DNA from 3 places in the Kluyvera intermedia genome. Region 3 is predicted to be linked to each of the others. Evidence: predicted binding sites of a transcription regulator. Region 3 holds the regulator's gene; each other region holds the start of a gene.
What was found. The regulator CRP, encoded in region 3, controls carbon source genes, mostly activating them, when cyclic AMP is high. The targets are predictions, from matches to a motif close to ATGTGANNNNNNTCACAT.

Region 1: a site for CRP is predicted at 2,330-2,347, ahead of U0026_RS07310 (YfcZ/YiiS family protein). Genes of this name have one in related genera too.
Region 2: a site for CRP is predicted at 2,493-2,510, ahead of azuC (stress response protein AzuC). Genes of this name have one in related genera too.

Annotation. Positions count from the first base shown of each region.
Region 1 covers NZ_CP139986.1:1,507,348-1,512,058, forward strand. The annotation lists gene mlaA (phospholipid-binding lipoprotein MlaA) at 1-701, shown strand, start outside; gene fadL (long-chain fatty acid transporter FadL) at 764-2,080, opposite strand; gene U0026_RS07310 (YfcZ/YiiS family protein) at 2,453-2,737, shown strand; gene fadI (acetyl-CoA C-acyltransferase FadI) at 2,921-4,231, shown strand; gene fadJ (fatty acid oxidation complex subunit alpha FadJ) at 4,231-4,711, shown strand, end outside.
Region 2 covers NZ_CP139986.1:1,975,007-1,979,717, reverse strand. The annotation lists gene U0026_RS09535 (arabinose ABC transporter substrate-binding protein) at 1-6, opposite strand, end outside; gene U0026_RS09530 (DJ-1/PfpI family protein) at 257-814, opposite strand; gene U0026_RS09525 (non-heme ferritin-like protein) at 1,443-1,946, shown strand; gene U0026_RS09520 (DUF2766 family protein) at 2,019-2,270, opposite strand; gene azuC (stress response protein AzuC) at 2,352-2,441, opposite strand; gene U0026_RS09510 (MFS transporter) at 2,650-4,074, shown strand; gene U0026_RS09505 (RpiB/LacA/LacB family sugar-phosphate isomerase) at 4,137-4,711, opposite strand, start outside.
Region 3 covers NZ_CP139986.1:469,810-474,520, forward strand. The annotation lists gene U0026_RS02120 (YccS/YhfK family putative transporter) at 1-1,718, opposite strand, end outside; gene crp (cAMP-activated global transcriptional regulator CRP) at 1,771-2,403, opposite strand; gene U0026_RS02130 (OsmC family protein) at 2,708-3,112, shown strand; gene U0026_RS02135 (phosphoribulokinase) at 3,172-4,035, opposite strand; gene U0026_RS02140 (YheU family protein) at 4,093-4,311, opposite strand; gene U0026_RS02145 (hydrolase) at 4,308-4,711, opposite strand, start outside.

The sequences.
Region 1 (4,711 bases), 1.0 Mb from region 3:
CGAGTTCCGGAACAGAACAGCAGGGACGTTCAGACCCATTTGAAGGATTTAACCGCACGATGTACAGCTTCAACTTTGATGTGTTGGATCCGTACATTGTTCGCCCGGTCGCCGTGGCGTGGCGTGATTATGTACCGCAGCCAGCGCGTAATGGTCTGGGCAACTTTACCAGCAACCTGGAAGAACCTGCGGTAATGGTCAACTCCTTCCTGCAGGGCGACCCGTATCAGGGGATGGTTCACTTTACCCGTTTCTTCCTGAACACCGTTCTGGGTATGGGCGGCTTTATTGATGTAGCCGGTATGGCTAACCCTAAATTGCAACGCGTCCAGCCGCATCGCTTTGGCAGCACGTTGGGGCATTATGGCGTCGGTTATGGCCCGTATCTGCAACTTCCGTTCTACGGCAGCTTCACGCTGCGTGAGGACGGCGGTGATATGGCTGATACAACCTATCCGGTACTCTCCTGGCTGACATGGCCGATGTCGATTGGTAAGTGGATGGTCGAAGGTGTGGAAACGCGCGCCCAGTTGCTTGACTCGGATGGCTTGTTACGCCAGTCTTCGGATCCTTACATTCTGGTACGCGAAGCTTACTTCCAGCAACATGACTTTATTGCTAACGGCGGCAAGCTGAAACCGGAAGAGAACCCGAACGCGCAGGCGATTGAAGGCGATCTGAAGGATATTGATTCGGAGTAACGAATCTGCGGCAATAAAAAAGGGTGAACATCATGTTCACCCTTTTTTGTATTGGCAGACTATCAGAAGCGATAGTTGAAGTTAGTCCCGAACAGCCAGGCTTTACCTGTTGATTTGAAGGTGTAATTACCTTCCTGAATGGTGACGTTTTGCCCATGCATATAGGAAGCACCTACGTCGATAGACGCATCTTCGTTAAACGCATAGGTGGTACCGGCGCTCAGCCAGAAACGGTCCTGGTCCGGAATGGAGATAGAGCGGTTGTCAGCTGGAACCGGGCTATCATCGAACGCAATACCGGTACGGAAGGTCCAGTTTTTATCGTGATAATAGGTGGTACCCAGTGCGATGCGATAAGCATCTTTGAAGCCTTCTTCCTTATAGAACAGTTGCTGACCGTTTGAACCGGTCGCTTTCAGCTCCTGGAACTGACTCCAGCTGGTGTAGGCGATACTGTAGTGGATAGCCCACTGTGGATCGACTTTGTTATAACCGGAAATTTCCCACATTTCAGGCAGATTCAGCGTCAAAGAACCTGGGACGGTGGCACCGCCGGTGCCGACTGGCAGGCCGCTAATCCCCGCAGAGCCGAGCAGCTGGTTGCCAAGGTTGGTAATGGAACTCTTATAATCGCCATCAAAGTCAATTTTGACTTCTGAACGGTAGGTCAGACCCCAACGGTTATTTTTATCCAGCTCGTACAAAATCCCGGCGTTCCAGCCATAACCCCATTCGTCACCCTTCAGGTGAGCAATCTGTGAGTCCGGGCCAGTAATGCCGACTGCCGAGCCATAGCCTGGTGGCACGAGAGCGCTTGCTTCACCCGCATAGCGTTCGATTTTAGCTTTCGCGTAGACCGCATCAAAACCCAGACCGAAGCTCCAGTTGCTGCTTAGACGATATGCACCGCTCAGGTTAAGGTTGACCGTTTGCAGGTCGGTTTTGCCGCCGTACATCCCGGCCGCATAGCTATTGTTAAATTCAGTCGCCAGGCCATAGTTAGAGGTGACGGATGCACCCCAACCGAACTGATCGTTAATGGGTGCGACAAAGTGTGCGTTAGGTACCCATGCAGTCGGCGCGATGTTGTCGGCGTTAGTGCTGTTACCTGATAACGGAGACTTACCTGAAATATTCACATCGGGGTCGATGTAAACCGCACCGGCAGAAAACGTTGGGCGGTCGAACATCATAATCAGCGCCGGGTTACGGCTGGCATTACCCGCATCATCTGCGATAGCACCTTCACCTGAATAGGCGCGGCCCAGGCCAGAGGATGAGAATTCATTAAGCTGGAAACCTGCTGACCAGGCTTGGGTTGAAACAAGTGCCACTGCAACAGCAAGAGCAGACTTCGTGAAACGGGTTTTTTGGCTCATGACCATAACCTCATTGAGTTATTTTTATACAAACAATGTTACATGTAGTAACAGAAGCGCGAAGTGTAGGGGCTGGACTACAACTTAGAAATCAGACCAGTGACGAGAGTATAGGTCTGACCAGATGGTATGTTGCAATATTGTTTATTAATATTTTCAAAGATGTTGTTTGAAACGAGATCTGGTTGGCAAAAATGCGGGTATGGTCATAGGTAACCCACCCCTAAAATTGTTTTAGATCATTTTTAATTGTGATTTCGGTCACTTAACGGCTTTCGCACCATTAACGACTGGAGAGGGGCCGCGGGCGGGCGTAAAATAGGCACATAGTTTATCTGGCACCTTAGGTGCACAAAACAGAGGAAATCTGCAATGAGTAAATGTAGTGCTGATGAAACCCCAGTTTGCTGCTGCATGGATGTGGGTACCATTATGGATAATACCGATACCACCGCATCTTACAGCCGCGTATTTGCTAATCGTGCAGACGCTGAAGCGACTCTCGCTGCGCTGAGCGAAAAAGCGCGTGAAGTCGAATCTGAACCGTGCAAAATTACCTCTACTTTTAAAGAAGTGGACGGTGGCGTGCAGCTGGATATCGATTTCGTCTTTGCTTGTGAAGCTGAAACGCTGATCTTCCAGCTCGGTCTGCGTTAATCGCCTGACGGCGAGCCATCTTTACCAACGCCCCTGTTGCTTTTGCCACTGGGGCGTTTTCTTTTGTTCTCAATGTGTTTTAGCTCCCAATTTTCCTTCTCTTTGATTGGCTAAGTGTAAAAAATTAGTTAAGAATGTTATCAGGTCAGACCACTTGGTCGATTTTGATAACAGGGGAGAGTTATGAGTCAGGCGCTACCGCTAATCACCCGCCAGGGCGATCGCATTGCTATTGTGAGTGGGTTACGCACCCCGTTTGCCCGTCAGGCGACCGCTTTTCATGGTGTACCCGCCGTGGATCTCGGCAAAATGGTGGTGGGCGAAATGCTGGCGCGCAGCGAAATTTCCCCAGACGTGATTGAGCAACTGGTCTTTGGTCAGGTGGTACAAATGCCAGCTGCGCCCAATATTGCCCGCGAGATTGTGCTCGGTACCGGCATGAATGTGCATACCGATGCTTATAGTGTCAGCCGTGCCTGCGCAACCAGTTTTCAGGCGGTGGCAAACGTGGCCGAAAGTTTAATGGCTGGGACGATTCGCGCAGGTATTGCTGGGGGGGCTGATTCATCTTCCGTTCTGCCGATTGGTGTCAGTAAAACGCTAGCGCGCACGCTGGTAGATGCCAATAAAGCCCGTACCCTGGGGCAAAAGCTCAAGCTATTCTCCCGCCTGCGTCTTCGCGATCTCATGCCCGTCCCTCCTGCGGTTGCTGAGTACTCAACCGGTCTTCGGATGGGGGATACCGCGGAACAGATGGCGAAAACATATGGTATTACCCGCGAACAACAAGATGCGCTAGCCAACCGCTCGCACCAATTAGCGGCACAGGCCTGGGCTGCGGGGAAACTCAGTGATGAAGTAATGACGGCCTACACACCGCCGTTCAAAACCCCACTTGAACAAGATAACAATATTCGCGGCAACTCAACGCTTGCTGACTACGCTAAGCTGCGTCCTGCTTTTGACCGCCAGCATGGCACGGTGACGGCAGCCAACAGCACGCCATTAACCGATGGTGCAGCGGCGGTTATCCTGATGACCGAATCGCGTGCCAAAGAGCTGGGACTGATACCGTTAGGTTATCTGCGCAGCTACGCATTTACCGCCATTGATGTCTGGCAAGACATGCTGCTGGGGCCGGCCTGGTCAACTCCGCTGGCGCTGGAACGTGCCGGATTGAGTTTTGCCGATCTGACGCTTATTGATATGCACGAAGCTTTTGCCGCGCAAACCCTCGCCAATATTCAATGCCTGGCGAGTGAGAAATTTGCCCGCGAGGTCCTGGGGCGTAGTCATGCCACTGGCGTGGTAGATGAAAGTAAATTTAACGTGCTGGGTGGCTCAATTGCCTATGGGCACCCATTTGCAGCAACCGGTGCGCGCATGATCACTCAAACGCTCAATGAATTACGTCGTCGTGGCGGCGGCTTTGGGCTAGTGACCGCCTGTGCGGCAGGTGGACTGGGTGCGGCGATGGTTCTGGAGGCTGAATAATGGACATGAAATCTGCATTTACGCTCACCGTCCGTCCGGATAACGTCGCGGTGGTTACCATTGATGTACCCGATGAGAAGATGAATACCCTGAAGGCGGAGTTTGGCGGTCAGGTTCGCGCTATCCTCAAACAAATCAGGGAAAACAAAACGCTACAAGGCGTGGTGATTATTTCTGCCAAATCCGACAACTTTATTGCCGGGGCGGATATCAATATGATTGGCCGCTGTCAAACGGCTCAGGAGGCCGAAGCCCTGGCCCGTCAGGGTCAGCAGGTCATGGCTGAGCTTCACAGCTTGTCGATTCCGGTTGTCGCCGCCATTCATGGTGCTTGTCTCGGCGGTGGGCTTGAGCTGGCTTTGGCATGCCATGCGCGTATTTGTTCTGATGATGGTCGTACAGTGTTGGGTTTGCCGGAGGTGCAGCTCGGTCTGCTGCCTGGCTCAGGTGGTACCCAACGCTTGCCGCGATTGGTTGGCG
Region 2 (4,711 bases), 1.5 Mb from region 3:
GTGCATGGTTAACTCCAGCCTAAATGTTCTTTTATGTAGGGGTAAATCAGATGACCGATTTAAAGTGGACATAAAACAAAGTATTAGCTGTTTCGCATACAGCGTTAACGTTGTTGAAACATTAATAGCCCGGAATTAACTTTTCAGTCGAGAGCAACATCACACCGCTGAATTACAGTAAACCGATGCATAGATTCAGCAGATAATTACATATAAAGAAGCGCGAATTGTCAGACAATTCGCGCTATTGGAGGGATTACCAGCGGTAATAGATATGATCGGCGTGGTCGCGCACCGGCGCTTCATCACCTAATAGACGTGCGGCAACGGTAAAGGCAAAATCGAAGACATAACCAAAACCTTTACCGCTTATCAGATTGCCATCCTCAACCACTGGCGCATCAACGAACTCGCCATTCTTCACGTCCTGCCATAAATCGCCAGAACAGACATAACGGCGGCCTTTGAGCAGATCGTTGCCTGCCAGCACGCGCGCGGCGGCAGAACAAATTGGGCAGATAAATTTACCGGCCACATCGTGTGCAGCAACAAATTTAATCACATCCTGGTTTGCTGCCAGATTCACACTTCCCTGAGGGCCACCCGGCAGGACGACGGCGTCATATAGCGTGTCCATACGTTCGGCCAGCGTCGCATCCGCCACCATCGGAATATCGTGATAACTCACCACTGCACGTGATTCTGCGCATGACACCAGTTCTACACCGATGTGCAGGCGACGCAGAATATCGATAGTGACAATCGCTTCCCCTTCTTCAAAGCCAGGGGCGAGCAAAACTGCAACCTGTTTCATTTTAACTCCTGTCAATTCATATCAATATCGCCCCCCCATCAATCTGGGTCGGACGTTATGTACCCTTAATTACCGCGAACATAATCCTCTTACCGGCTTTAATCCAAAATGATCCAAAACAATTTTACCGTCATTCCGATATTAACTATGCAGCCTTAAAATATGACATATAGCCAAGAATTATTGTTCTCGATGCTATATTCATAACAAACAATACTTATTACGCCTAATACACGTTTCATTTTTACAGAAAATATCAGATGCGGATCACACTTTATCGAGCAATAGTGAAACATCGCTTCAACTGTTAACAACGCCTTACGACTAAGATGCATTAAATTTATATGCTATATATTTCAATGCGTTATATAGTTACCCTATATTCAAATTCGTCGACCATCATTTCTGTTGTAACGAAACGTAAAAAGCCCACTATGAGAGTTTTCTTATATGCGCTCTAAGCGTATTATTTTTCTATGCTGGAAATTAATTATATTCCCCAGCCATATGTAAGGACTACGTGTAATAGGTAGTCACACTCTAACGCGTAAATAGTGCATGGTTAGCGGCTATTTCGAACTGTGCGGTGTCACGCGTATCGTTCCGACCTGGTAATAAGGATATTCACATGGCAGTTTCAGGAATGGCTCAAAAACTTAATGCCCAGATGAATCTTGAATTTTATGCATCTAATCATTATTTGCGTTTGAGCGAGTGGTGTTCTGAACATCGACTCAATGGTACCGCAACATTTCTTCGTTCACGGGCTCAGTCGAGCGTCACGCAAATGATGCGCGTATTTGACTATATGAAGAAATCGGGCGCTTATCCGGTGGTGAAGGCCTTTGAAGCCCAGGAAGAGGGATGCGTAACCCTCGAAGATCTTTTCCTTCAAACCATTGAAGACCATGCACAACGCTCTTCCACGCTGTCACAACTGACTCAAGAAGCGAAAGTGCTTCAAGACGATAGCACCTTGAGTTTCCTGAACACGCTTGAAGAAGAACAGGAACAGGATGGTATCTTGCTGAAGACCATTCTGGATGAGATTCGCAGCGCGCGCAAAGCAGGTTTGTGTATTCAGCAAACCGATCAGCATCTGCTCAATATTGTGTCGCACCAAAAACACTAATGCTGTCACAAGGGCGGTAACGCCGCCCTTGCCTTCCTGGGTTCAGGATAAAACCTGGCTCTCTGGCTGTAATTAATGCGCGGTGTCCTGCGGCGTAAATTTCAGCTCAATCAAAGCAACCGCTTTCTGAATCGCCCGCTGAGTCACCGGGTCGGCACCTGCTGGATGGGTGGTAAAATCGATGGATTTTAGCTGTGATGCCATCTTATCGCGCACTTCAACCGGAGCGATAATGTCGATGACATCAAGAATCTGTTTGATCACCAGTTGACAGGCCACCACATCGGAAACCAGTTCATCGTTAGGGGTAAGGTTCTGAGACATTTTTTGCTCCTATTTTGCGGAGCGTAATAGTAACCTACTTTCGCCGAAGATAAAAAAACCTGCCGTGGCAGGTTTTTTTTATCAGAACATAGCGCCTGGCGGTACGTCTTTGAAAGTTTTGCAGTAGTTCTCAAACATGCTTTTTAGGATTTTACGAATGCGCTGCTTCATGGTGTTCTTCCCGTTTCTTGTTATGCAGATGTTATTGTCTTTGCGTACATAATATGACCTACATCACAAAAATCAATCGTTTTGGGATGTGAATCACACAGTATTTATCAGTTTCGTTAAAATCATATAAAAATAGTTATAGAAATCTTCAACTTACTACACCTACAAATCTTATAAAAATTACGTATTTTTTTGATAGGGTAAAAAAATGAGTGAACCTCTCCAGAACCAGGCAAGTCGCGGGGTATCCCCTGCCGCCCTACTGGTGGCCGGTGCGTTCTTTATGGAGTTCCTTGATGGGACGGTGATAGCCACCGCCTTGCCAGATATGGCGAAAACCTTTGGCGTTGAAGCCGTTGACCTGAACATCGGCATCAGCGCATATCTTATCACCCTCGCAGTACTGATCCCCGCCAGTGGCTGGATAGCCGACCGCTTCGGCGCGCGAACCATTTTTAGCCTGGCGCTGGCTATCTTTACCGTTGCCTCCGTATTTTGTGGCCTGGCCACCAGCGCCCATGAATTCGTAGCTATGCGAATATTCCAGGGCGTTGGTGGCGCGTTGATGGTGCCGGTTGGGCGTCTTGCCGTCCTGCGCACCACGCCAAAGCATCTGCTCATCACCGCGATTGCGACCCTGACCTGGCCGGCACTTATCGCCCCCATTATCGGGCCTCCGCTGGGCGGCTTTATTACCACCGTGGCCGATTGGCGTTGGATCTTCTTTATTAACGTCCCGCTGGGCATTATCGCCATTATTCTGGCGCTGCGGATTATCCCTAATATCCGCGACGACGAGCGGCGTCCTTTCGACCTGCCTGGTTTCCTGGCGACCTCGATATCGATGGTCAGTCTGGTGTATGCCATGGAATTGCTGGGTGCCGAGAAAATGAACGGTGGACTGGTAGCTTTCCTGCTTATCATTGGTGCGTTCACCTTCTACTACGCGCTGCGTCATTTTCGTGCCACACAATGGCCCATGATTCGTCTGGACGCACTGAAGGTTCCGACCTTCAAAGTCACGATGTATGGAGGATCGCTTTTCCGCGCCTCTATCAGCGCCGTTCCGTTCCTGCTACCGCTGCTTTTCCAGGTCGGTTTCGGCATGGACCCTTTCCACTCTGGTCTGCTGGTGCTGGCGGTATTCGTCGGTAACCTGACGATAAAACCCGCCACCACCCCGCTTATCCGTTGGCTCGGCTTCCGACGTCTGTTGTTAGTAAACGGTGTGCTGAACGTGCTGGCGCTGGTTGCCTGCGCCTTCCTGACGCCCCAGACGCCCGTATGGATGATTATGCTGGTGCTTTATCTTGGTGGCGTATTCCGCTCGATACAGTTCACCGGGGTCAGTACGCTGGCGTTCGCAGACGTCCCGTCGCCACAGATGAGCTACGCCAATACCTTATTCAGTACCGCCAGCCAATTAGCCATTGGGCTGGGTATCACGTTAGGGGCGATTGGTATCCGCATTGGTGAGAAGATCAGTACCGTGTTGGATTTAGGCGCGGTGCCGGGCATCAGTTTCCGTCTTGCCTTTATCTTTATTGCCCTGATTTGTCTGGTGGGGATGTTCGATACGCTGCATCTGACGCGAGATGCCGGTAGTGCAGTGTCGAAGAAGGTAAAAGCATAAACCCTATACGTAAAAAAACCCACGTATGCGTGGGTTTTCGTTGACTGCCTGCGGCCTGCGACTTACGCCAGAATCTCGCGAACAAAGGCTTCAATCTCTTTGTTCTGGCAGTTTTCAAAGAAGCATTCTTGGAAACGCTTGCCAGAAACGGCGGTTTTCACCAGTTCCGGGTCGATAGCGCGCAGCGTATCCAGATAGTTTTCTTTCACTACTGCCGCTTTCACCTGGTTCAGGATACCCGCGTTACGGACCTGCGGCTCTTTACGCTCTGGCGGATAACCTTCGCCGTTACGTCCGGTAAATGCTTTTTCGAACATGTAGCGTACATTCAGCTCAGCGCCCCAACCGTAGCCTTTTGCGAAGGCCAGAGACAGTGCGTTACCGTTGTTGATCTGCGCAAACAGGAAGGCATCAGCAGGATCCAGGCAGTAGCCGCACACCACGCCAGGGTGAATATTCAGAGACATCAATGCGCCCTGACCGGTGCCACAACCGGTGACTACGAAGTCGACCGCTTTAGCGTTCAGCAGGATGCTGGCCATGATACCCAGGTGGATGTAGGTCAGGTGATGATCGTTTTCATCAGACATGCCCACGTTATAGACCGGGAAGCCTTTTTCATCGGCCACGGCTTTTA
Region 3 (4,711 bases):
AGATAACGCGGGTTAAAGCCCGGCTCCTGCATGGCCTGATTAAGGGTGTTGAACAGCGTATTGTGGGCCTGGTTTACGCGCATGCGCTGATACGCAAGCTTAGGGGCCTGTGGGTCTGGGCTTAGGATCAGACGAATGGCTTCCTGATCGGCCTCCAGCGCTGCCTGGGCACTTTGTCGCAGTTGACCGCTTTGCCATTGTGGCCACAGCCAGAGCATACCGCCGAAGGCAATCAGGCAGCCGATGATGGTGTCGATAAAGCGGGCAACGATAAACTGTTCACCATTTAACGTGAGAATTTGTAGGGTATATACCGCCGTGACGGTAAAACCAACGGTGGCCCAACCATAGCTGCGGCGAATAATCAGGTAGCTGCTGAGTGTGATAACCAGCATCCCGGCAAGCGCTAGCCCTTGTGGTGCGTGGAAGTGCAGGGCGATGGCTGCAATCACCAGACCAGCAAGCGTACCTGCTGCCCGATGGAAAATTCGTACGCGGGTTGCGCCATAGCCGTTTTGCGTTACCAGCAGTACCGTCATCAGGATCCAATACGGTTTTGGCAGATGCAGCGCTGTGCCCATCAGGCTAGCGATACTCAGCATGACGCTTAGCCTGCCCGCGTTGCGCAGGGCGGGGGATTTTAGCGACAGGTAGCTCTTGATTGCCGGGAACAACGGCAGGCGACGTTCTTTATCCGCCATCAGGTCTCGCGGATACAGTGGGCGCTGGGCTCGTAACACTCTGGCGATTCGGCTGAAGTGCCAGGCGCAGAACTGGCCGACCGGATTATCAGGATGTTGGTCAGCGATTTTTTCCAGCGCGCCAATCTGCTTGTCCATGGTGAAACGGCTAGGGTAGCGGTGGTAGAGAATATCATCCGCCAGCACGCGCAAACGTGCGGCGACGGTCTGAGCGTTCCAGCGGATCACTGCTTCCGCGTGGCTACGCTCAACGAGCTTTTGCACCTCTTCCGGCTGGTGCAGGCTAACGGAGATATGCTCCTGTAAATCCAGCCCTACCTGAAAAGCGCGCAGCAGGCGTTTGTAATCGTTGTGCTGGTTCGCCGCCAGCATGTGCAGCTGCTGGTAGCATTGGGAGATTAAATCCACCACCTTTTGCTGACGGTTTAACAGCGGTGGCAGCGCAGTGCTGGGGTCAGTATGCTGAGTCAGCAGGCTGTACTTGGCTTCACAGTAGTCGGCGAGCTGGCGATAGAGCAGGCTCAGCGATTCGCGCAGCGGCTGTTCGCGCCACATCCAGAACCACCACCAGTTAAATAATCCGTACCACAGTGTGCCGAGCGCATAGAGCAGTAGCGGCTGCCAGATAGGCATATTGCCCGCAAGACTGAGGGTGAAAATAGCGGCAATCAGCGAGGCGGGTAGCAGTCGTCCATGTAACGCGCTGATTTCAGCTGTCACCCCAAGTAAAAGGGCGAGCACGGTCAGGATGAGCGGTAGCGGGACCTCTTTTGCCAGTAATAGCTGTACCGCCAGACTGCATCCGGCAAACAGGCAGCCGCCGATAGTCAGACGTTTGAAAAAACGTTTATGCGGGGTATCAAGACCGGCGATATTGCAGCAAGCGGGAACTAACGAGAACAGCAGGCCTTGTTGAAGATGGCCGAAGAGCAGGCCAATGGCGACCGGCAAACATAACACCAGCGTTTGCCGCAGTGCATAGTTGACTTCCGGGTGGTAAATCAGCCTGCGCCACATGAGGGGAAACAAAAACGGCATACTGCGTTAGCACTATGCCGTTTTGGCTGGATCAGCGGGTGCCGTAGACGACAATCGTTTTGCCGTGTGCGGAGATCAGATTTTGATCTTCCAGCATTTTCAGAATACGGCCCACGGTTTCGCGGGAACAACCAACGATCTGACCGATTTCCTGACGGGTGATTTTAATCTGCATACCGTCTGGGTGGGTCATTGCGTCCGGCTGTTTGGCCAGATTCAGCAGGGTCTGGGCGATACGTCCGGTCACGTCCAGGAATGCCAGGTTGCCGACTTTTTCAGAGGTAATCTGCAGACGACGTGCCATTTGCGAAGACAAACGCATCAGGATGTCTGGGTTTACCTGAATCAGCTGACGGAATTTTTTATAAGAGATTTCAGCAACTTCACAAGCGGTTTTTGCCCGTACCCATGCGCTGCGTTCCTGGCCTTCTTCGAACAGGCCTAACTCGCCGATAAAGTCACCCTGGTTGAGGTAAGAGAGGATCATCTCTTTGCCTTCTTCATCCTTGATGAGTACAGCCACTGAGCCTTTGACGATGTAATACAGCGTTTCAGCTTTTTCACCCTGGTGAATCAGCGTGCTCTTCGATGGGTACTTATGAATATGGCAATGAGACAAGAACCATTCGAGAGTCGGGTCTGTTTGCGGTTTGCCAAGCACCATGCGCGGTTATCCTCTGTTATAAGCTCTTCCCAGCGGCAAAAACATTGCAGCCACTGGTTGCAATAGTATCCTTCCCGTTACCTGGGAAGTCGGCTGTCGAATCGTGCCGCAGCCTGTAATGTGATGTCCTCTGCATACATGCAGTACGTTTATGTATTACCGTAGCATCCCGACTGTTTTAGCATAGCTTTCGGCGCGTGTCTCCTGGTGTCTCGCTTCAGCATGACGGCGATCGCCTTCCATTGCGAGAATTGTTATGTACGCGTAATCTGAGAAGAAAATTGCAACCTGGGAGTTAAATAATATGCAAGCGCGTGTGAAATGGATTGAAGGCTTAACCTTCCTCGGTGAGTCCGCTTCAGGCCACCAGATTTTGATGGACGGCAACTCGGGTGATAAAGCCCCAAGCCCGATGGAAGTGGTCCTGATGGCAGCCGGTGGCTGTAGTGCAATTGATGTGGTTTCCATTTTGCAAAAGGGTCGCAATGACGTCACTGATTGCGAAGTGAAACTGACTTCCGAACGTCGTGAAGAGGCGCCGCGCCTGTTCACACATATCAACCTGCACTTCATCGTGACGGGTAAGGATCTTAAAGATGCCGCGGTTGCTCGTGCGGTGTCCCTGTCTGCTGAGAAATACTGCTCGGTTGCGCTGATGCTCGAAAAAGCGGTGAATATCACCCACTCTTATGAAGTGATTGAAGGCTAATTGCATATGACACGTAGCCCGGCCAAGCGCAGCGCCGCCGGGAACGCTGTTAACGCCGTTTAGCTTCTTCCTTCCATCAAACGCTGCACCAGCGGCATCATGATGAGCTCCATCGCCAGCCCGAGCTTGCCGCCGGGAACCACCAGCGTATTCATGTGCGAAATAAACGATCCTTGCAGCATCGCCAGCAGCCACGGGTAATCGATGTTATCAAGATTACGGAAGTGAATGACCACAAAGCTCTCATCGAGCGATGGAATGCTTTTGGCGGCGAAAGGGTTTGAAGTATCGACCGTCGGGACGCGCTGGAAGTTGATATGTGTGCGGGAAAATTGCGGCGTAATGTAGTTGATGTAGTCCTCCATCGAACGCACCACCGAATCCATCACCGCTTCACGCGAGTGCCCGCGCTCGCTGGTGTCGCGGATCATTTTCTGGATCCACTCAAGGTTAACGATAGGCACCACGCCCACCAACAAATCCACATGGCGCGCGACATCATTTTGTGGCGTCACTACGCCGCCGTGTAGCCCTTCATAGAACAAGACATCGGTTGGCTCCTGCAAGGGTTGCCAGGGGGTGAACGTTCCCGGCACCTGATTCCACGGCACGGCTTCATCGTAAGTGTGTAAATACTTGCGCGACTGGCCGCTACCGTTAACACCATAGTCGCGGAAAGTTTGTTCCAGCAGGCCAAAGTCGTTGGCGTCTGGGCCGAAATAGCTGATATGCCGACCGGCATCGCGTGCCTTACGGATTGCCATGTCCATTTCCGGACGGGTATAACGGTGGAAGCTGTCACCTTCAACTTCTGCGGCACGCAGGTTAAGTTGACCAAAAATTTTTCGGAATGCCAGGCTGGTGGTGGTGGTTCCTGCACCGCTGGAGCCGGTCACGGCAATAACTGGGTGTTTGGCAGACATGCGAATAACTCCTGAACAGACTACAGGAAGCCAATTAGCCTCCTGCAATAAGTATAGTTAACCGCGAAATTGGTTACGGGGCATGATGTTGACGGTCTCGTGAAGTTCAGACCAGACCAGCACCGCTTCGCCTGTTTGTAACTGGTGTTTGACGTCGGCGACCTTTTGCGCAAGTGAACGTTCATATTCACCATAATCAGTGCCTTCGCGCAAGACAAAGCTTTCAATCAATCTATCCAGCGTGTCCGGGTCGAGGTCCTGCCAGGGGATCATCATGCCTTCACTCCTAACCAGGTCATCAGCCAGGCGGGGATGCGTTTTTCCAGCCACATTTCCGGGTGGCGGAGGGTGCCACCGATAAATCCGACGTGGCCGCCGTGTTCGGTTAGCTGATACTCAACGTTATCCGGCAGTTCTTCCTGTGCGGGAATAGAGTGATGATCCATAAAGGGATCGTCTTTTGAATGGATAATCAGCGTTGGCTTGGTGATTTTGCTTAACGTCGGCATCGCGCTGCACTGACGATAGTAGTCGATAGCATCGGCAAAACCGTGGATCTTCGAGGTGATCGAATCATCGAACTCACGGATCCGGCGCATGCTTTTTAGCTGGCGCAGATCCACCGGCAGCGAGCCGGGATAAGCCTTGAGCTTGCGCGCCGCGTTGCCTTTTAACA